Regions from separate parts of the Planococcus sp. SSTMD024 genome, predicted to be linked through region 1. Evidence: riboswitches for the same ligand, from Rfam matches in the RefSeq annotation. Region 1 holds a riboswitch; each other region holds the start of a gene.
What was found. Region 1 has a riboswitch for S-adenosylmethionine ahead of AB9R92_RS08775 (MetQ/NlpA family ABC transporter substrate-binding protein). Riboswitches for the same ligand answer to the same signal wherever they lie in the genome.

Region 1 (6,538 bases):
CGCCTGAAAACGGAAGAAGTCGGCATCGGCTACAACGCGGCAACAGGCGAATGGGTCAACATGCTTGAACAAGGCATCGTAGACCCAACGAAAGTGACGCGTTCAGCACTTCAAAACGCAGCATCTGTTGCAGCTATGTTCCTGACAACTGAAGCAGTCGTAGCAGACATCCCGGAACCAGCACCAGCTGGCGGCGGCATGCCTGATATGGGCGGCATGGGCGGCATGATGTAAGTCATCAGCCCATTTAGAAAAATCCTCTCTCACATCATGTGAGAGGGGATTTTTTAAATATTGGAACTATAGGGGCTCCTACTTCCTCGAAGTATACTGAAAAACCGGATCCATCAACTCAAACTCATAGCTTTCACTATTGACCTTCCCAAGAACTTGCTCGCTATCATAAAGCTCCAGCATAAACTGTGCCATCTCTTTTGCGGTATGGAACTTTTGCACATTGTCGCCATAGCTGAAATCGTCAAGCTCCCGCGCCGTTTTCACGAATTCGGTTTCGGTCATGGATGGCGCGAGTATTTTAACTTTCAACCGAGCGCCGTTGTCCTGCAGTTCCTGGGCAAGGCCTTCTGTAAATGCACTCACGTAAAATTTGGTTGCAGCGTATGTCACGGCATTTGGCACGATTCGGTAACCTAGGTCAGAGGATATGTTGATGAGCTGCGCGCCTTCTTGGTCAGCATAATCATGTGCATAAAGAGTGGAAAGCGTGGTGAGTGCTTCTACATTTACGCGCAACATCTTTTCTGTTTTATGTACATCCTGTTCAGCGACGGTTGCGCTGTTTCCGAAGCCGGCGTTGTTCACGAAGGTTTCGATGTCGTATTCCTTCAGGGCTTCGTACAGCGCGTGGACTTGCCCGCTTTCGGATAGGTCTGTGGGTTTGATGACGACTTCGAGATTCCCGTTCATGTCTTGAATGTTCTCTTTAAGCTTATTGAGCTCGGCTTCCCTTCTTGCGACAAGAATCAAGTTTTTGCCGCGTGTCGCGAAAGCCATGGCCGCTTCGTATCCGATTCCTGAGCTGGCGCCTGTGATAACCGTGTATTTCATGTGAATCCCTCCATTGAAATGAATAGATAGCAAATGTACAGAAACAATGAAACTCTCATAAAAATGTGCTGGCTCCTGAAGAGAAAGAAACAGCATTTTATAAACTGGAAAATTCAATATTAGAGTGTTTGGAATTATGAGAGTTCTTAGATGAAGATTATACACTATTCTCTTACTAGCACAGGTGTACGAAGTGTTTATAAAACTTATATATTTGATAGAAACTCCTCAAATTTGGCATGCTACAAAGGCGGATGAATTCTGTGATCCACTATAAATCGAAAAGGTGATCACCTTTTCTACGATCAAAAATCAATGAAGTATTTTAGTATTTGGAGAAGCGTTCGCTCGACTCCTTTGGATTAGCGAGACGACCGAGACCCCGCAAGGAATGAATGAGCGAAGCTTAGCTGAGTGCATTCATTTGCGACGCATCTGCTATGCAGATGTGGGAGCACAAGGGTTTCGAAGCGACTGAGGAGGCTTGGGCGCGAGCCCACGGAGTCGTGCGATAAGCTTCGGAAAATACGACTTATTGACTTTCTCGACAGTCTAAAACTCCTTGCCGATTTAGTGGGAAGGAGTGTTTTTATGGAGCAATCCCCAAACGACCTATTGCCATAAAATCAAAGCTCTGCTATTGTATTAATCATATCAAATTACTCGGCATTAACTTCGAGTACATAATTTCTTATCCAGAGAAGTGGAGGGACTGGCCCTTTGAAGCTTCGGCAGCGGAACAGATTGGATGTCCAATTTGAAACTGTGCCAAATCCAGCAGGTGCGTGAGCATTTGAGAGATGAGAAGAGCCGGACGGTGCGCCTCTCTTCTTTTTTATGAAGAGGGGCTTTTTCTATTGAGCCGCGAGTTGATAGTGTTTCATTCAAAAAAATGGAGAACGAGGAGAGATGGCAGATGAACAAGCGTTGGGTTGGAGTGCTCGGGATTTCGGGTGCGCTGTTGCTTGCGGGATGCGGCGATAGCGGGGAAGCTTCCGGGGAAGACAAGAAAGAAGTGCGTGTCGGTTTTGGCGTCGGGACATATGAGCAGCAATTCAAGGAAGGGATCTTGCCTATTTTAGAGGAGAAAGGGTATAAAGTGGATACGACAACGTTTTCCCAGAACATGCAGTTGAACCCGGCGATGCAAGAAGGCTCGATCGATGCGAGCATTTTCCAGAGCACGGCGTATATGGAAGGAATCAACGAGGAACTCGGCATGGAGATGACAGGCATCGCGTTTGTGCCGAGCGCGCCTCAAGGCTTGTATTCCGAGCATCATCAATCCTTGGATGAAGTGAAGGACGGCTCGACTATCGGCTTGCCGAACGATCCGGTCAACCAGGAACGCGCAGTGCGCATCTTGGAGGAGCTCGGGTGGGTGACGGTGTCAGATGAGGCAGGCGTGACGGACTTTAATTTGAACACAGTGGAAAGCGCCGATTACGACTTGGACTTGAAAGTATTGGACCCGGCACAAATCCTGGTGTCGCTGCAAGACATTGACTTTGGCGTCGTCAACGGCAATTATATTGCCAATGCGCCGGACCGCAAGATTACCGATGCCTTGAAGATTGAGAACACGCCGGAGCAGCACCGGATCGTCGTGACGATCGAGGAAGAAAACGCGGATACTGAGTGGGCGAAAGATTTGAAAGACGCTTACGAATCCGAGGAATTCCAGGAATACATCGAGTCGAATGAGCAGTACGACGGCTTCATTTTGACAGAGGAATGGGCGCAATAGCTAAAGAAAGGTGAAGAATGATGGATATCACGAAAGCAAAGACATTTGAAGAACGCATGGACATATTGAATGAAACGGTGGCGCCATTTACAGAACGGGCTGCGCGTAACGACTCGGAGCGGAAATTTCCGTTTGAGAATTTCATTGAGCTGAAGGCGATCAATTACCCGGCATTGACGATTCCGAAAGAATACGGCGGAGCGGGTATTTCCTTGTCGGAGCTGCTGCGCTACCAGGAAGCGATCAGCCGCGCGGACGGGTCGACCGGGTTGTCGATCGGCTGGCATATGGGCATCGTTCAAGATTTGGGCGAGACCGGTAAATGGGACGAATCGGTGCTCGAGGCTTTATTCGACGACATCCAAGCGCGCGGTGCGTTGATCAATAATTGCGCGACCGAAAAGCAGACGGGAAGTCCGACGAGAGGCGGGAAACCATCGACCACAGCGAGAAAAGTTGACGGTTCGTGGGTCATTGATGGGCGCAAGTCGTTTACGTCAATGGCACCGGTTTTGGATTATTTTAATGTGACCGCATCTATCGAAGAAACCGGAGAAGTCGGCTATTTCCTTGTGCCGCGGACGTCGGCTGGCGTAGCGATCGACGAGACTTGGGATAGCGTGGCGATGACCGGCACCGGGAGCCATGATTTGGTGCTGACGAATGTCCACGTGGAGGAAAAAGCCTTGGTCGAAATCAGCGTGCCCGGGAAAAAACAGCCGGCGGGATGGCTGCTCCATATTCCGGCGTGCTACCTCGGAATCGCGCAGGCCGCGCAGGACTACGCGATTCGCTTTGCGCGAGACTATTCGCCGAATAGCTTGAACGGCCCGATCATTGAGTTGCCGAACGTCAAACAAAAGATCGGCCAAATCGAATTGGAATTGCAGCGGGCGCGGCATTTCCTTTATTCCGTCGCGAAACAATGGGACGACTCGGACGCCGAACAGCGCGCGCAGATGGCTGCGGAACTCGGGGCCGTGAAAGTCGCAGTGACGAATTCGGCGGTCGACATTGTGGATCTCGCGATGCGGGTCGCGGGTGCGCACAGCCTGTCAGAAAAATCGCCTTTGCAGCGCTATTACCGCGATGTGCGGGCAGGGCTTCACAACCCGCCGATGGAAGATATGCTTATTCCCGCACTTGCTGACTTTGCGATCGGCAAGCAGAAAGCGAAACAGCCGGTTAAATAAGGAAGGCCGCTGATCTTTAGGGATCGGCGGCTTTTCCTTTTTATAATTGGAAAGATATAACGAATATAAGTGCAAATTATGTCGGCGCTTACATTAATTTTTCCTTATGTGACATCTGTCACTAGCCGCTGGGGCCGCGCCTCCTGTACGTTAACTACAGCAGACAACTGCTTCCGATATGGAATTCGCATCTAGAGGGGAATTTTTAGAATGAAAAAAATCGCATGGATCACGGATACAGCAGCGCAATTGGATGATGCATTCATTCAACGGCATAATGTCTATGTATTGCCCCTTAGTGTCGTATTTGACGATGGGTCGTACCGCGAGTCGATCGACCTGACACAAGGAGAATTTTACGATAAATTACGTGCGGCGAAAGTATCGCCGAAAACTTCACAGCCGGCCATCGGAGAGATGACAGCCTTATACGAGAAATTGCAGTCCGAAGGTTATGATTTGGCCGTGGCGCTTCATTTGTCGAGCGGATTGTCCGGTACTTATAACAGCGCGCTATCAGCTGCCGAGATGGCGGATTTCAAGGTGTACCCGGTCGATTCGAAAATCGGTTCGTTCCCGATGGGGAAAATGATCGAAATCGGCAATGAATTGTTCGCAGCCGGCAAAGAACCGGAAGAAGTGGTGGAGACGATCAATCAATTGACCGCCAAATCGCATTTATCGTTCATTCCGTCGAGTTTGAACCAATTGCATAAAAGCGGGCGGGTGTCTGGGACGCAGGCATTCCTCAGCAATATACTGAACATCAAAGTGGTCATCACTTTCGTGGACGGCATCACGGTCATGAAAGAGAAAGTGCGTTCGAACAAACGCGCCAAGGAAAGCGTCAATTCGGCCTTGCGTGCGGATATGGAGAGTGGCATGGTGCCGGAAGTGGCGGTTATTCATTGCAATAACGAAGCAGGCGCCGAAGTATGGAAAAACGAATTGATGAAGGAGTTTTCCGGGCTGAAAGTGGAAGTCATCCCATTGAGCGTTTGTGTGGGTGTCCATGCCGGAGAAGGCACGACCGGCTTGAGCTGGGTCAGCTATTGAAAAATTAGAGAACCACCAAAAACCTTGGATTGCTAGCGTGTCGTGCGCTGCGATCTGAGGTTTTTCCAATTTTATGGGATTGAAGATGACTGTACGGGCAGGTATTATATGTTAAACTTTAATAAATATAGTTAAAAATTGGGTATATATATTGGTTTAATTTTCCAAAAAATAAAAATAACAATCTGACAATAATTGAGGTGCTTAATGATGGTGACATTTCGGGAATTGGAAATGTATAAGAATTTCGATGAGTTGGCGGAAGATGTGATTGGTTTGGCGAAAGAAATTTTGCCGGATCAATTGGTTTACTTGAGCTCGATTAGCGACGACCAGCAAATGATTCTTAGACTTTCGCCAAACGACACTACCATCCCTGTCGAAGAAGGCATGGTTATCAACCTGGAGGATTCGCTGTGCAGCCGTATCGATTTCAAGCACAAGCAGCCATTGGTCTACGAAGATGTCAAAGATGGGCATGCACTGGGAATGTTTGAAGAAAAGCTCGAAGCGGCCAATGTGCGCGCGTATATGGGAATTCCAATTTCCTTGGTCAATGGGGAGCGGTTTGGCACTTTATGCGCAGTGAACGATGTGAAAAGCGAGTTCGATCCGAAAAGCATCACTTTATTGCAGCGTATTGTCCGGATGTTTTCCTATTACTTGGAACTTGAGCGTTTTGCGTACAGGGATTCGCTGACGAAGCTGTACAATCGGCATTTTCTGGCGCGATTTTTCGATAAGCATCCGGAATCAGGAGGAGCGGCATTTTTTCTGGACCTGGACGGCTTCAAGAAAGTCAACGATGTGCATGGTCATGATGCAGGCGATTTGGTGTTGAAGGAAGTGGCATTAAGGCTTGAGCGGTTTACCGCACAGCGAAAAGATGCGTTGGCATTCCGCCTTGGCGGTGATGAGTTTTTTGTGCATTTCGCCGTCCCGTTAAGCAAAGTGGAAATGGACAGGCTTGCCGGGCAATTGCTCGAGAGTCTGAGCACGTGGGATGCAGATTATGCGCTTTCCACCAGCATCGGCATTGCGTCTTACGTGAACGGGGCCGATTGCGAGTTGAACACTTTACTGAAACAGGCAGATGAAGCTTTGTATTGTGCGAAGAAAGCCGGCAAGAACCGGCATCATTTTTTCGGATCCTGATCAATAGAGCGCCGTCCGATTAATGGGCGGCGTTTTTATGCGCGTTAAAAACAGCTCACTTTCCACAGCTGCGTGAATCGTGTAAACTATATAAGGTTAAGAAAAGATAAGCGCATTGTGAAGTTGGACATTTTGGATTTTCATTATAGATGACAGTGAATTTTTGGATGAAGGAGTGCTTCATCCCGTAAGGAAAGGATTGGAATTGAGTTATGAAAGAGAATTTTTGGCGTGAATTGCCGAAGCCATTTTTTGTATTGGCGCCGATGGAAGACGTAACGAATGTGGTGTTTCGCCATGTCGTAGCAGCAGCGGCGAG
Region 2 (6,538 bases), on a different contig from region 1:
ACTGACCTTGATGACGCGCGGCACGCCGTGGGGCATCACGTCCGCATTCGCATTATGGGGATCAAAAATTGCCGGATTCTTCGGCGTGGACGTCGCAAGCTGGGGCTACTGGCAAGGCGCAAATGCCGCGATGCTCGAATCGTCCACTTTCGCCGATTCCACCACGGTGTTGAACTTCGGGGTCATTCTCGGTGCATTTCTCGCATCCGCAGCTGGCGGCTTGTTCAAGTTCACCAAAATCACCATGGGCAATTTCTGGGCATCCGTTGTCGGCGGCTTGTTGATGGGCTACGGGGCGCGGCTCGCGTTCGGCTGCAACATCGGCGCGTATTTCGGCGGCATCGCTTCATTTAGCCTGCACGGCTATATTTGGGGCATTCTCGCACTCGCCGGTACGTTTTTCGCACTTTACTTGCGGCCCTTGTTCGGCCTGTCTGTCCCGAAATCCAACGATTCGGTGTGCTAGAGGTTTTAATCGCTTAACGATAAAAAAGGAGGCTCCCTGTCACAGGGAGCCTCCTTTTACATTTACATGACGACCGATAATGAGTCCCGCAAATTCGCTGTTCATTATCGGTCAGCTAGCCGCCCAAGTGCCCGATTAGCTGAATCCGCAAGGGCCCTGATTCCCGCTCACTGGTTGACTGGCGCACGGTTTTTCAGTTCCCTGCGTAAAATCTTGCCGCTGATTTTTGTTTTCGGCAATTCCTCGATCACTTCGATCTCGCGCGGTGCGGCATGGGCGGACAGTTTCGAACGCACAAACAAGCGAATGTCTTCGATTACTTCATCGCTGACCGTATAGCCGCTGTTGAGCACGATAAATGCTTTGACGATTTCTCCCCGCAGCGCATCGGGCTTGCCGATCACGCCCGCTTCTGCGACCGCTTCGTGTTCGAGCAATTTGCTCTCCACTTCAAACGGTCCGATGCGCTCACCTGAGGAATTGATCATGTCGTCACTGCGCCCTTGGAAAAAGATGTAGCCGTCTTCGTCTTGGATCGCCAAATCGCCGGATAAGTACCAGCCGTCAAATTGGAAATACGACCGGTATTTGGCCTCGTTTTGCCACACTTCCCGCATGATGCCCGGCCACGGGGTGCGGATTGCCAAATGGCCGATCTCCCCGTTTGGCAGCGCCTCGCCTTGGTCGTTCAGGATGCTGACTGATATGCCGGGGAACGGGCGCCCCATGGAACCTGGCTTGATGACTGCAGCCGGCAAATTGACGATCAGCTGGGCGCCGGTTTCGGTCATCCACCACGTATCGTGGATGCGCAGGCCCAATTGCTCGCTTCCCCAATAGATCACTTCGGGGTTCAACGGTTCACCGACGCTCAGGATGTGGCGCAGCGAACGGAGGTCGTAGCGCGCCAAGACCTCAGCCCCCGCTGATTTCAGCATGCGGAACGCGGTCGGCGCACTGTACCAAACCGTGACCTTTGCCCGCTCGATGGTGGCGTACCAGGAATCGGCATCAAAACGCCCGCCGTTGACGACGATGGTGGCGCGGTTCAGCCACGGGGCGAAGATCGCATAGACGGTGCCCGTTACCCAGCCCGGATGCGCCGTGCACCAATAGACATCGTCTTCTTTCAAATCGAGCACCCAGTGGCCGGTCTGGTATTGATGGATCATCGCGCGGTGTGCATGGATGATGCCTTTCGGTTTGCCGGTCGAGCCGCTCGTGTAATGGATGTTGAGCGGGTGTTCCAAGTCGACCCATTCAGTTGAAAAACCGCTGTCAGTGGTTTGTTCTGACAGCTCCGTCAAGGAAATTTCCCCTGCTCGGCAGCGATCGGATCCGGCGGTGATGAAAATCTTTTCCAGAGACGGCAACTCATCCCGTGGAATGCGCACGGCAAGCGCCGGGTCGGTGATGATAAAGCGCCCACTGCAGTCTTGTACGCGGTCGCGCACCGCTTCTTCCATGAACGCCTCGAACAACGGGCCGGCGATGGCGCCGAGTTTTATCACTGCGAGCATACTGATATAGCAATCGGCATTTTTCGGCAGGAAAATAAAGACGATGTCGCCCCGGCGGACGCCTTCACTTCGAAGGGCTGCCGCGACGTGGTCGGTTTGTCTTTTCACTTCGTCGAACGTCCAGTGCTCCTCGTGTTCACCATTGATGTAATGAAGGGCCGTTTTGCTGCCGTAGCCGTCCTCGACGTGCCGGTCGATGCATTCATGGGCCATGTTGACTTTTCCTGTCTCGCTCCAGGTAAATTGCCGTTCCACTTGCTGCCAGGAAAAAGATCGCCGCCCTTGGTCATAGTCCGGCAAGTTCGGCTCGTTCCCTGGTTGAAAACGTGGTGCCAATGGTTGATTGCTCATCTGTTGTGCCTCCTTTTGTCTATAGAAAAAACCCCGCTCATCGAAAGAAGAGGGGATTCGGTCCTCAACTTATCTTTCAGCCTCGCGGACTGCAGGAAGGAGCACCTGTGCAAGCATTGCTTGCCGGTTGCTGGGTTTCATCGGGCCTGATCCCTCCACCACTCGTGATAAGAAGTGTTGCTATGTAATTGAAAAACGAATGTCCAAAACAAAAACAGACCTCCACGAGAGAAGGTCTGTTGTGCCTTCTCTTATCTGCCAGACGCATTCGCCTGTTGGAAGGAGCACCTGTGCAAGTAAGACTTGCCGGTTGCCGGGCTTCACAGGGCCAATTCCCTCCGCCGCTCTCGATAAGATGATGGTTGTCTATGAAATTCGCTATGTCGACAATGGTACGGGAGCACTTCCGGGATGTCAACAACTTCTTCCAAATAACTTGAAATATTCCTTGTTTTCCGACTTTTTAAATAGGCATTCCCTTTTAGGTTCGTGGCACCAGCCGCCGCTTGAAAAAAGGATTTTCTCAATTGTTGCGGAATGGCCCATCTCATTAAAACCATTACCGGGAATATACTGACCTTTTTCTTGATTATTGCTATACTCAAGAGACTTTAATGAAAAGTGCAGGTGTTCATGATTCAACCGTATTTGATCCAAACCATTGATTCGCTCGACCCAAGAGTTTCTCATGCCTCCCCCGTGCCGCTCCATCGCCATCAGCAGACCGCAGAGCTGGTGTGGATGGAAAGCGGCACGGGGGAAGTCGCGCTCGCCGATCAGCGGCTGGCGCTGTCACCTGGCGATCTGCTGTTGATCCCGACAGGCTGTTGGCATCGTTTCGACCGTGCCGATGGGCGCATCAGAACACTGATTGGCCCCCCCGCCTCTAACATGTCTTCGGTTCGATTCATGAAGGCGGAAAGCCCGCAGTTTATCGCTTCACTGTTTGCGGAACTCGAGCGTGAAATTCAATCGGCTGCGTCCTCTGGCAGCAAATGCCAAAAAATAGTGGAACTGTTGTGGATGGAATGCGGCATCACGCAACTTTCGGCATCTGCCCTGCCCACGGATTCTTTCCGATTGCTTCACCTCTTGCATGAATTGGAGGAAGACTGCCACTTGCCGTTTTCCCTATCCGCTACCGCCGCCCGGTTCGGCCTTAGCAAATTCCACTTCAGCCGCCTGTTTAAAGAACGCTGCACACAAACACCGCTTCAGTTCGTCATCGGCTGCCGCCTGGACTGCGCGCAGCAGTTATTGCGTGCGACTGGAGAGGAAGTGGCAGCCATCGCCGCCCGGTGCGGCTACAAGAGCGCTACGCAGTTTCACGCGGCGTTCACACGCCATAGCGGCATGACCCCGCGGTGTTACCGCCTGCATCAAACGGACGGCGTGTAATGCCATTCAAAGGAGACCACTCATGACGATCGAATTCATCTACCGCTCATTGGAATTTTCAGCGCTCCTGCTACTTAATATTGCCATCGGCGCGTTCGGTTTCATTCCGAGCCTCCTCATCACCCCGGTCAACCTGGATCGTTTTGGACTGGCCGGCGGCAGCGTATTGTCCGTCAGCGGAGAAATCATCGGGGCGCTCTTCGGCTTTTGGCTCTACCGTTACGGCGCCAAGCACATGCCGCCCGCTTGGCAGCAACTGCGGTGGTTTCGGTTTTTCCTGCGCCAACAGAATGCCGCTGTATTTTGGGCGGTCATCGCGTTTCGCTTGCTGCCATTTGCCCCGTCCGGCGCCGTCACGGCGGGAGCCGCGCTGACCCGGATTTCGACGCCCGCTTTTTTTGCGGCGAGTTCGATTGGCAAGCTGCCGGCAGTGGCCGTTGAAATTGCCGTCGCGTTCGGGCTGACTTTGTGGCTGCCCCGCTCCGTGCTGTATGCCGTGATCATGGCTTTACTGGTGATGGTCGTTACGGCCGCCATCCTCCGAAAGCGCAGCACGCCGAAAACCGATGCGCACTAAAAAAGCGAGAGAATCCCTTGTGAGGATCTCTCGCTTTTTGCTGTTCGTTAATTGACTTTCTTGCCGCCGCCCCAATACATTTCACGCAATTGGAACTTCTGCAGCTTGCCCGTCGCCGTCTTCGGCAAAGCTTCCACGAAGTCGACCGATTTCGGCACTTTAAAGCGCGACATGTGCTCCCGCGTATAGTCGAGGATTTCCTGTTCGGTCACTTCCGCGCCGTTGTGCAAGACAATGATTGCTTTTGGCACTTCGCCCCATTTCTCGTCCGGCACGGCAATGACCGCGACTTCCGCGATTGCCGGATGCTTATACAGCACGCCTTCGATTTCGGTGGACGAAATGTTTTCACCGCCCGAGATGATCATGTCCTTGATGCGGTCCTGGATTTCGATAAAGCCGTCCGGATGCGTCACGGCGAGGTCACCCGTATAGAACCAGCCATCGCGGATCGCTTCGGCGGTTTTTTCCGGATCTTTGTAATAGCCTGCCATGACGACGTTGCCCCGCGTCACAATTTCCCCGAGTTCCTTGCCGTTCCAGGCGACTTCTTTTCCGTCTTCCTGGCTGACGACTTTTGTTTCGCCGTTAAAGGCCAGTTCAATGCCTTGGCGCGCCTTGATGCTCGCCTGCTGCTCCGCATCCAGCTCATCGAATTCGTTTTTCCATTCGCAATACAAAATGAACGGCGAAGTCTCGGTCAGCCCATAGACGTGCATCATGTTGAGGCCGAGCGTCTGCTGGGCTTTGGCGATAAGTGCCGCAGCGGGCGGCGCGCCGGCCGTGCCCATGCGAATTTTGGTCTTCAATTCAATGTCTTTCGCTTTCGGTTCATTGACCAGCATGTTGACGACCGTCGGCGCGCCGCACAACGAGGTGATGCCGTGGCTTTCGAACAAATCGAGGATGAGCGGCGGGTCAACTTTTCTTAAGCACACATGCGTGGCACCTGCTGCTGTGATCGCCCACACACCGCCCCAGCCGTTTGTGTGGAACATCGGCAAGGTATGCAAATAGACATCGTCGAATTTAATCTCCAAATGATGCAGGAAGTTTGCACCGTTCAAATAATTCGTCCGGTGTGTCTGCATGACGCCTTTCGGGTTCGACGTCGTGCCGCTTGTGTAATTCAGCGACAGCATCTGGTTTTCATCGAGTTCCACAACAGGCAATTGCTCTTCGTCTGTGACGGCTCCGATAAATTCCTCGTAGCCGATGCCCGGAAGGTTCGTCTCATGCCCTTCAGCCGGTGCGATGATGTATTTGTCGATCGGCAAGTCGCCTTGGATCTCTTCGATGATCTTGGCGTATTCCGCATCGACAATCAGCATCTTCGCGTCACTGTGTTTGATGATATAACCCAAGTCTTTCGCGGACAGCCGGTAATTTAGCGGCACGATAACCGCACCGAGCGGCGGAATACCGTAGAACGCCTCGAGCATGTAATGGGTATTCGGCAGCATCACGGCGACATGGTCTTGTTCCTGGATGCCTGCATTATGTAAGGCAATTCCCAACTGGTCGGAGCGGCGGGCAAACTCCTTATACGTGAAGCGCTTGTCTCCGTCGATGACGGCTACCTTGTCCGGGTAATACTTGACTGCGCGTCGTTTCCAGTCCAGCGGTGTCAATGGTACGATCATTTCCAAAACCCCTCTCGTGTCTCTTGTATCCAACTGTTATATATCAAGTATAGAAAGGCGCACACGGGCTGTCAACGGAAGTTTCGGAATTGGCGGAAAAATGAAACAATACATTTTTTGTGTTATAGCACAATTCCATCCACCGTCAAGAAATGGCTGTTCCACCAGCGGCTACCGAATTCAAGGCAAGCGGCAGGCATTCAGCACTGCGTCTTGTGTTTCGTTGGGGCGTAGTCTTGTGCCAGCAGCGCCAAGTAATCGATATCTTCGTAGGCGCCGTCCATGAAAAACTCTTGTTTAAAACGCCCTTCAAAGGCCATGCCCGCTTTTTCAAGCACCCGCCTCGACGCAGGGTTGCGCACGAGACAGCGGCCGAACACGCGGTTCAGGCCGTGTTCGGTGAATGCCTGGTCCAACACTTTTTGGCACGCTTCTGTCGCATAGCCCTGCCCCCACTCGGTGGGGTCGATAAAATAGCCGATTTCCCCTGAACGGTGGGCCTTTGAAATGGAGACCAATCCGCAGTTGCCGATGTAGCGGGCGGGTTGGTCTTTTGTGTAGACCGCGTATTCAAAGGCATGGC
Region 3 (6,538 bases), on a different contig from region 1:
GCAAACAATGGAACCGTAAAGTCAGCCACGCGCTCTTTCACGCCTGTTTTTCGTGCTTGGCGCAATGTGACAGGGATTGTAGCAGCCGAAGACTGGGTACCGAGTGCCGTGAAATAGGCGGGCAGCATGGTCCGGATCAAACCGAAGGGGTTTTTCTTTCTTAATGCACCAGCTGCTGTGTACTGGCCTGTGAGCATGGTCCAGTGCAACGCAATGATCAGGATGAATACCACCGCAAAGAGCGATAGGATTTCCATCACCGCACCGCCGTATGCCATATTCGCGAAAATACCGAAGATATGAAATGGCAAAAGCGGGATTATGATGTATGAAATAACTTTTTCGATGATTTCCTGGAACTCTTCAAAAAATGCGGCCATCGTTTTGCTTCCAGTGGACGCCATCCCAATACCTAAGAGGAATGCCAAGATCAAAGCGCTCATAACACCGAATAATTGAGGGATTTCCAATTCGATGAAACTCGAAGCAAGTGCATTTGCCGGATCGTCCAGGTTATTGAGCGAACCGCCTTGCATCAGATTCGGTAAAATGGAGGATGCCACGGTGAACGCCAAGACGCCTGCCACGACGGTGGATAAATACGCGACTGCTGTCGCAAGGCCCAATAATTTTCCAGAGCCTGTACCAAGTTTCGCAATACCTGGTGCAATAAAACCGAGAATGATCAACGGCACGATAAAGTTCAAGAACCCGCCAAAAATTCCTGTGAATGTAGCAAATACACGAACGAGCGCTTCTGGCGCCACAGAGCCGATGAGTACGCCCAGCACAATGGCCAGCACAATCCGCGGCAGTAAACCGAATTGAATTTTCATGATCTTGTCCTCCCTGTGTAAACAGATGTTTATTGTTTATTATGTGAAATTACCATAGTTTTCGAAAAGCTAACAGCTTTTTACTAAATCACGTAATATTTTTATTATTTCGAAAAAATAATAAATATCTTCAAATAAGCCTGAAAGTCAATCCTGTCACACACTTCACGGCTATCGATTGTTTTCAGACATAAAAAAACCGATGCACTCCATTATGGAATGCATCGGTTGCAATGATTTATTGTTCCACAGGGATGACAGCGCCGTCCCATTCTTCAAGGATGAAGTCTTGGATTTCTTGTGAAGTCAAGACTTCTACTAGTGCTTGGATGTCTTCGTTTTCTTCATCACCGGATTGAACGACGATCAAGTTGGCATATGGAGAATCCGAACCTTCAAGTGCGATGGAATCTTCCATTGGCTTCAGGCCTGCATCGATCGCATAGTTGGCGTTGATGAAGACAGCATCGCCTTCACCAGCTTCGTACATTTGAACGAGCAATGCCGGCTCATAGTCTGTTTCAAACTGGATATTTTTCTCGTTTTCAACGATGTCGCTAACTTCAGCAGTCGTTTTTTCAACTTCTTCATCCAGCTTGATCAATCCTTCTGCTTCAAGAATTGACAGCATACGACCGTGCTCCGCTACTGAGTTGCTCATCAGGATCGTACCATCTTGTGGAATCTCATCAAGTGAAGCAATGTCTTTGGAGTAAATGCCCATTGGCTCGATGTGGATCGCACCAGCGTTGGCGAAGTCATATCCATGATCAGCAATCTGTGCTTCCAAATAAGGAATGTGTTGATAGTAATTGGCGTCCAAATCACCTGATTCCAGATCTTGGTTCGGAAGAATATAGTCTTGGTATGTTTCGATTTCAAGCTCAATTCCTTGTTCTGCAAGGATTGGTTTTGCCTGCTCCAGGATTTCACCGTGTGGCACGTTCGAAGCACCGACTGTCAAAGTGCTTGTTTCGCCTTCTGAACCGCCACCGTTGCTGCTTTCTTCAGCGCCACATGCTGATAATGCCAGCACTGCCGCAAATGAACCGAATACTAATTTTTTCATTACAAAATTCCCCTTTTCTTCTATTAAATGTAGTTTTATATAATGACAGGCAATGACGCCCATTTTTAATCAGTCAAACTGGCAAAGACGAACTAACGTTTATCGGATCTGCTGGTTAAGAAATCACCGACAAATTGGACGGCGAAGACGATGACTAAAATTAAGATCGTCGAGACGAGAGTTACGTCTTCACGACTTCTTTGGAATCCATCCAAGAACGCAAGCGTCCCGAGCCCTCCAGCGCCGATGATGCCCGCCATAGCTGTATATCCAACCAAGGCGATAGCGGTTACGGTGATTCCGGAGATCAAAGCGGGTTTGGATTCAGGAAGCAGTACCTTGCGGATGATTGTCCACGTTGTCGCTCCCATCGAGCGCGCAGCTTCAATGACGCCTTTGTCGATTTCTTTCAAGGCAATCAGCACCATGCGAGCATAGAACGGAGCAGCCCCGATGATCAATGCCGGGAGCGCAGCGTTCGGCCCGCGGATGCTGCCGATCAAGAATTTTGTGAACGGGATAAGCAAAATGATCAAGATGATGAAAGGGATCGAGCGGAATATATTGACGAAGGCACCGGTCAGCCAGTTGACCACTTTATTTGCCCATAATTGGTTGGGTGCAGTCAAAAACAGGACCACGCCCAGCACTAGTCCGATGATAAACGTGAACAAAGTAGACACAGCCGTCATGTAAATCGTTTCGAGTGTCGCTTCCCACATAGCGGTCCAATCAACGTTCGGGAACAAAGTCTCAAGCATTGCCCATCACCTCCGTTTGTACATCATGTGCACCGAGGAAGGCAAGTGCCTTTGCGATTTCATCTGCTGTCCCCTTCAGTTGAAGGATCAATGTGCCATAAGCTCCGCGCTGCGTGTGGGAGATATTGCCGTGGACGATATTGACTTCCACTTGGTATTCCCGGATTAACCGTGTCAGGATCGGTTGCTCCGCCTGGTCCCCGACGAAGATCAATTTGACCAATTGCCCTTCCGGATACTGCTCGCGCAAGTGGCGCACGGTCTCTGCGGAATCTTCCGTCTCGGTCACCTGGGCGACAAAACGCTTCGTAATGTCTTCTTTCGGATGCTGGAAAACATGCAGCACTTCGCCAAGTTCAACGACGCGTCCGCCTTCCATGACTGCCACCCGGTGGCAGATCTTCCGGATGACGTGCATTTCGTGTGTGATCAAGACGATCGTCAAGCCAAGGCGCTTGTTGATGTCGACCAATAAATCCAAAATCGCATCGGTCGTCTGCGGATCGAGTGCCGAAGTTGCCTCGTCACATAACAAGACTTCCGGATCATTGGCCAGGGCACGGGCGATGCCGACGCGCTGTTTTTGCCCGCCGGAAAGCTGGGCTGGATAGGCACTTTCGCGACCTTCTAGGCCCACCAGTTCGATCAGTTCTGCAGAACGTTTGCGCCGTTCCTCTTTCCCCACTCCTGCAATTTCGAGCGGGAACTCAATGTTCTCGCGGACGGTCCGCGACCACAGTAAATTGAAATGCTGGAAGATCATGCTGACCTTTTGGCGGGCTTTGCGGAGTTTCGGCCCCGAAATCGCCGTGATGTTCTGTCCGTTGATCTCCACGGAACCTTCGCTCGGTTTTTCCAAGCCGTTCAGCAGGCGAATCAAGGTACTTTTCCCTGCCCCGCTATAGCCGATGATGCCAAAAATCTCGCCAGCCGGCACCGTTAAGTCGACGTGGTCGACAGCCGTCAAGCGCGCTTTGCCAGTATCGAATATTTTTGTCAATCCTTTTAACTCAATCATGATTGGGCACTCTCCTAAATCTTTTGCTAATAAAAAAAGCCTTCCTGCTCAGATAAGCAGAAAGGCGCATGTGTAAACACAATAAACCGTTCTCTCATCTTTCAAAGTCTGCACTTTGAGTGACTTGGCACCATTTCATCTTCATGACGGTTGCCGGGCTTCATCGGGCACTTCCCTCCACCTCTCTTTATAAGAGTTACGCTATTAAGTTAATTTCAGAAATTAAATTTATCATGCTTGGCTCTATTCGTCAACCGATTTCAACTTCTCATATAAATACGGCACCGATTGGAAGGCATAGACCTTATCCGTCACTTTGCCGTCCTGTGAAATCAATAGGCAAGGCACGCTTTCCACTTCATAGAGTTCTGCCACTTCCTGTACATAATTCAAATTGGCTTTGCCCATCGGAAGGTCTGGCAAAAGTTCTGCCACCACGCCGAGCATCTTGCTGGCCACTTGGCACGTGCCGCACATCGGCGTATACAAATAATATGCTGAAACAGGCTGCATGTTTTTTTCCTTCAGCCATTCTTTATGTGTCCATTCGTTCATGTTAGTCATTCCCTGCAACTGGATTTAAGACCCGTACATCTGCTGCGATCAGCACGTCAAGGAGCTTCCGCAGCGGTGTCGTCGCCACTTCTTTATAGCTTCGGTCGATATGGAAATGGCGGGCTTCCGGAAACTCGCGTTTGATGAGCTTGCGCAATTTGTCGCCGGAAGAATCCGCATCGACCAGGATGATGATGTCCTGCCCTTCAAAAGGCAGCAGCATTTCCTCGAGTCTTGTAGCACTTACTGTACCATTTGTGCAGAGAATCGTCACGGGTTCTGCAATCAACGGCGCTATCCGGGTTTTGTCGCTGATTCCTTCCACCACTATCACTTTCTCCATACGTATCCCCCCAGAAACAAGATATGAAAAAAAGCGCCAAAAAGAGGCGCTTTCAGAACTTACTCGTTTGTCATTTCTTTGTATTCGTCAGCTGACATCAATGCATTGACCTCATCTTCGGAAGGGGCTTCCACAACGACCATCCATGCTTTCTCATAAGGTGATTCGTTGACGAATTCCGGGCTGTCTTCAAGCTCGGAATTGACTTCGACGATTTTCCCGCTGATCGGCGCATACAATTCCGACACTGTTTTGACGGATTCGACGCTGCCGAACGGCTCGTCTTTTTTAAGCTCGTCGCCGACTTGCGGAAGCTCGACAAATACGATGTCTCCAAGTTCATCTTGCGCGAAATGAGTGATGCCGATACGTGCTTTGCCGTCTTCGACTTTGACCCATTCGTGTTCTTTTGAATAGCGAAGCTCTTGCGGTGTGCTCATCCAAACCCCTCCAAATATGTAATTGACTCAATTTCAGTTTGCCACAACCAAAGATGAAAAACAAGATGACAAACTTGTCAGCTCCATGTATTTGCGTATGCTTCTTCCTTGAAGCCGAGTGTCGCTTGCGATCCGTCCCAAGCGAGAGGGCGTTTGATGAGCATGCCGTCCGATGCAAGCAATTCGTATTGCTCATCTTCGGACATTTCCGGCAACTTTTCCTTCAATTCGAGCTCGCGGTATTTCTTGCCGCTCGTATTGAAAAACTTCTTCAGCTCGATGCCGCTCGTTTCGTGGATTTCTTTCAGTTGCGCTGCGGATGGCGGGGTTTGCGAGATATCGATATAGTCGAACTCCGCACCGTTCGCCTCGAGCCATTTCTTGCCTTTTTGGCAAGTCGAGCATTTTGGGTAAGCATAATACTGGATCATCAAATCTCCTCCTGTCTTGTAAATCAAGCATATCAAAATGCCCCGGAGCAGTCGACTCGTGAGAGGTTGGTATTTATCCCAATAAAGAACGGAAAGAAGTCGTATTTTCCGAAGCTTATCGCTCGCTTTCCGTGGGCTCGCGTCCAAGCCTCCTCAGTCGCTTTGCGCCTTGCGGGGTCTCGGTCGTCTCGCTGATCCACTGGAGTCGAGCGAACGCTTCTTCAAATACTTAGAGAGATCATTGATTGTTGAATGTAGAAAAAGGTGGCCTTACTCACAATTAATAGCGAACCATAAAATTATTCAACACTATAGAAAAACAGGAAGGGGAAACCCTTCCTGTTTTGTGCAATCTATTAGACGACGTATTTTTCTACATTGATCAATTTTTCGGATGCTTCGCGTTTTTTCGCGATCAAGTTATACGGCGTTGAACGCGTCAACTTGCGGAGTGCGGACAGCATCATGCGCTGGTTGTCGCCATCGATTGCTGCGATCAAGGTTTCTTTCGCATCTTTTTCGATTTCTTCCAAAGCTTCCTGGCAGAAGATCTGCGTGTAGAGAAGTTTCTGCTTCGCTTTTTCTTCGCCGCTTGCCGCGATGGCTTTTTCTGTGCGCAAGACGACTGATTCCATCGCGAAGACATTGCTGACGATATCCGCGATGTTCACGAGCACTTCCTGCTCCGCTTCGAGTTTCTTGCCGTAAGTCTGTGCGGCAAGTCCGGCAGCGAGGATGGCGATTTTCTTGGCGTTCTTCACCAATACTTTTTCCTGCGCCAAGGCTTCCGTTCCAACTTCTTCCGGCATCATCATCAACAGTTCTTCCTGCAAAGCTTGCGCATGTTGCAATAGCGGCAATTCGCCTTTCATCGCTTTTCGGAGCAGCGTGCCCGGTACGAGCAGGCGGTTGATTTCGTTTGTTCCTTCGAAGATCCGGTTGATGCGGGAATCACGGTAGATGCGCTCGATTTCATATTCCTGCATAAAGCCGTAGCCGCCGTGAAGCTGGACCCCTTCATCGACAATATAATCCAAAGTTTCCGTTCCGAAGAATTTATTCAATGAACATTCAATGGCAAATTC

Region 2: another riboswitch for S-adenosylmethionine. It lies ahead of acsA (acetate--CoA ligase); the one in region 1 lies ahead of AB9R92_RS08775 (MetQ/NlpA family ABC transporter substrate-binding protein).
Region 3: another riboswitch for S-adenosylmethionine. It lies ahead of AB9R92_RS03185 (methionine ABC transporter ATP-binding protein); the one in region 1 lies ahead of AB9R92_RS08775 (MetQ/NlpA family ABC transporter substrate-binding protein).

What each region holds. Positions count from the first base shown of each region.
Region 1 covers NZ_JBGGNS010000021.1:361,528-368,065, reverse strand. Annotated here, with positions in the region: gene groL (chaperonin GroEL) at 1-234, shown strand, start outside; gene AB9R92_RS08780 (SDR family NAD(P)-dependent oxidoreductase) at 313-1,068, opposite strand; SAM riboswitch class I at 1,757-1,875, shown strand; gene AB9R92_RS08775 (MetQ/NlpA family ABC transporter substrate-binding protein) at 1,985-2,815, shown strand; gene AB9R92_RS08770 (acyl-CoA dehydrogenase family protein) at 2,836-4,008, shown strand; gene AB9R92_RS08765 (DegV family protein) at 4,219-5,064, shown strand; gene AB9R92_RS08760 (sensor domain-containing diguanylate cyclase) at 5,272-6,219, shown strand; gene AB9R92_RS08755 (tRNA dihydrouridine synthase) at 6,432-6,538, shown strand, end outside.
Region 2 covers NZ_JBGGNS010000019.1:4,919-11,456, forward strand. Annotated here, with positions in the region: gene AB9R92_RS03845 (YeeE/YedE family protein) at 1-466, shown strand, start outside; gene acsA (acetate--CoA ligase) at 634-2,337, opposite strand; SAM riboswitch class I at 2,404-2,511, opposite strand; SAM riboswitch class I at 2,586-2,694, opposite strand; gene AB9R92_RS03855 (helix-turn-helix domain-containing protein) at 2,971-3,735, shown strand; gene AB9R92_RS03860 (TVP38/TMEM64 family protein) at 3,758-4,312, shown strand; gene AB9R92_RS03865 (long-chain-fatty-acid--CoA ligase) at 4,360-5,955, opposite strand; gene AB9R92_RS03870 (GNAT family N-acetyltransferase) at 6,156-6,538, opposite strand, start outside.
Region 3 covers NZ_JBGGNS010000018.1:49,089-55,626, forward strand. Annotated here, with positions in the region: gene AB9R92_RS03170 (dicarboxylate/amino acid:cation symporter) at 1-836, opposite strand, end outside; gene AB9R92_RS03175 (MetQ/NlpA family ABC transporter substrate-binding protein) at 1,075-1,905, opposite strand; gene AB9R92_RS03180 (methionine ABC transporter permease) at 1,998-2,666, opposite strand; gene AB9R92_RS03185 (methionine ABC transporter ATP-binding protein) at 2,659-3,684, opposite strand; SAM riboswitch class I at 3,776-3,880, opposite strand; gene AB9R92_RS03190 (thioredoxin family protein) at 3,928-4,239, opposite strand; gene AB9R92_RS03195 (toprim domain-containing protein) at 4,241-4,582, opposite strand; gene gcvH (glycine cleavage system protein GcvH) at 4,642-5,022, opposite strand; gene AB9R92_RS03205 (arsenate reductase family protein) at 5,100-5,456, opposite strand; gene AB9R92_RS03210 (acyl-CoA dehydrogenase family protein) at 5,810-6,538, opposite strand, start outside.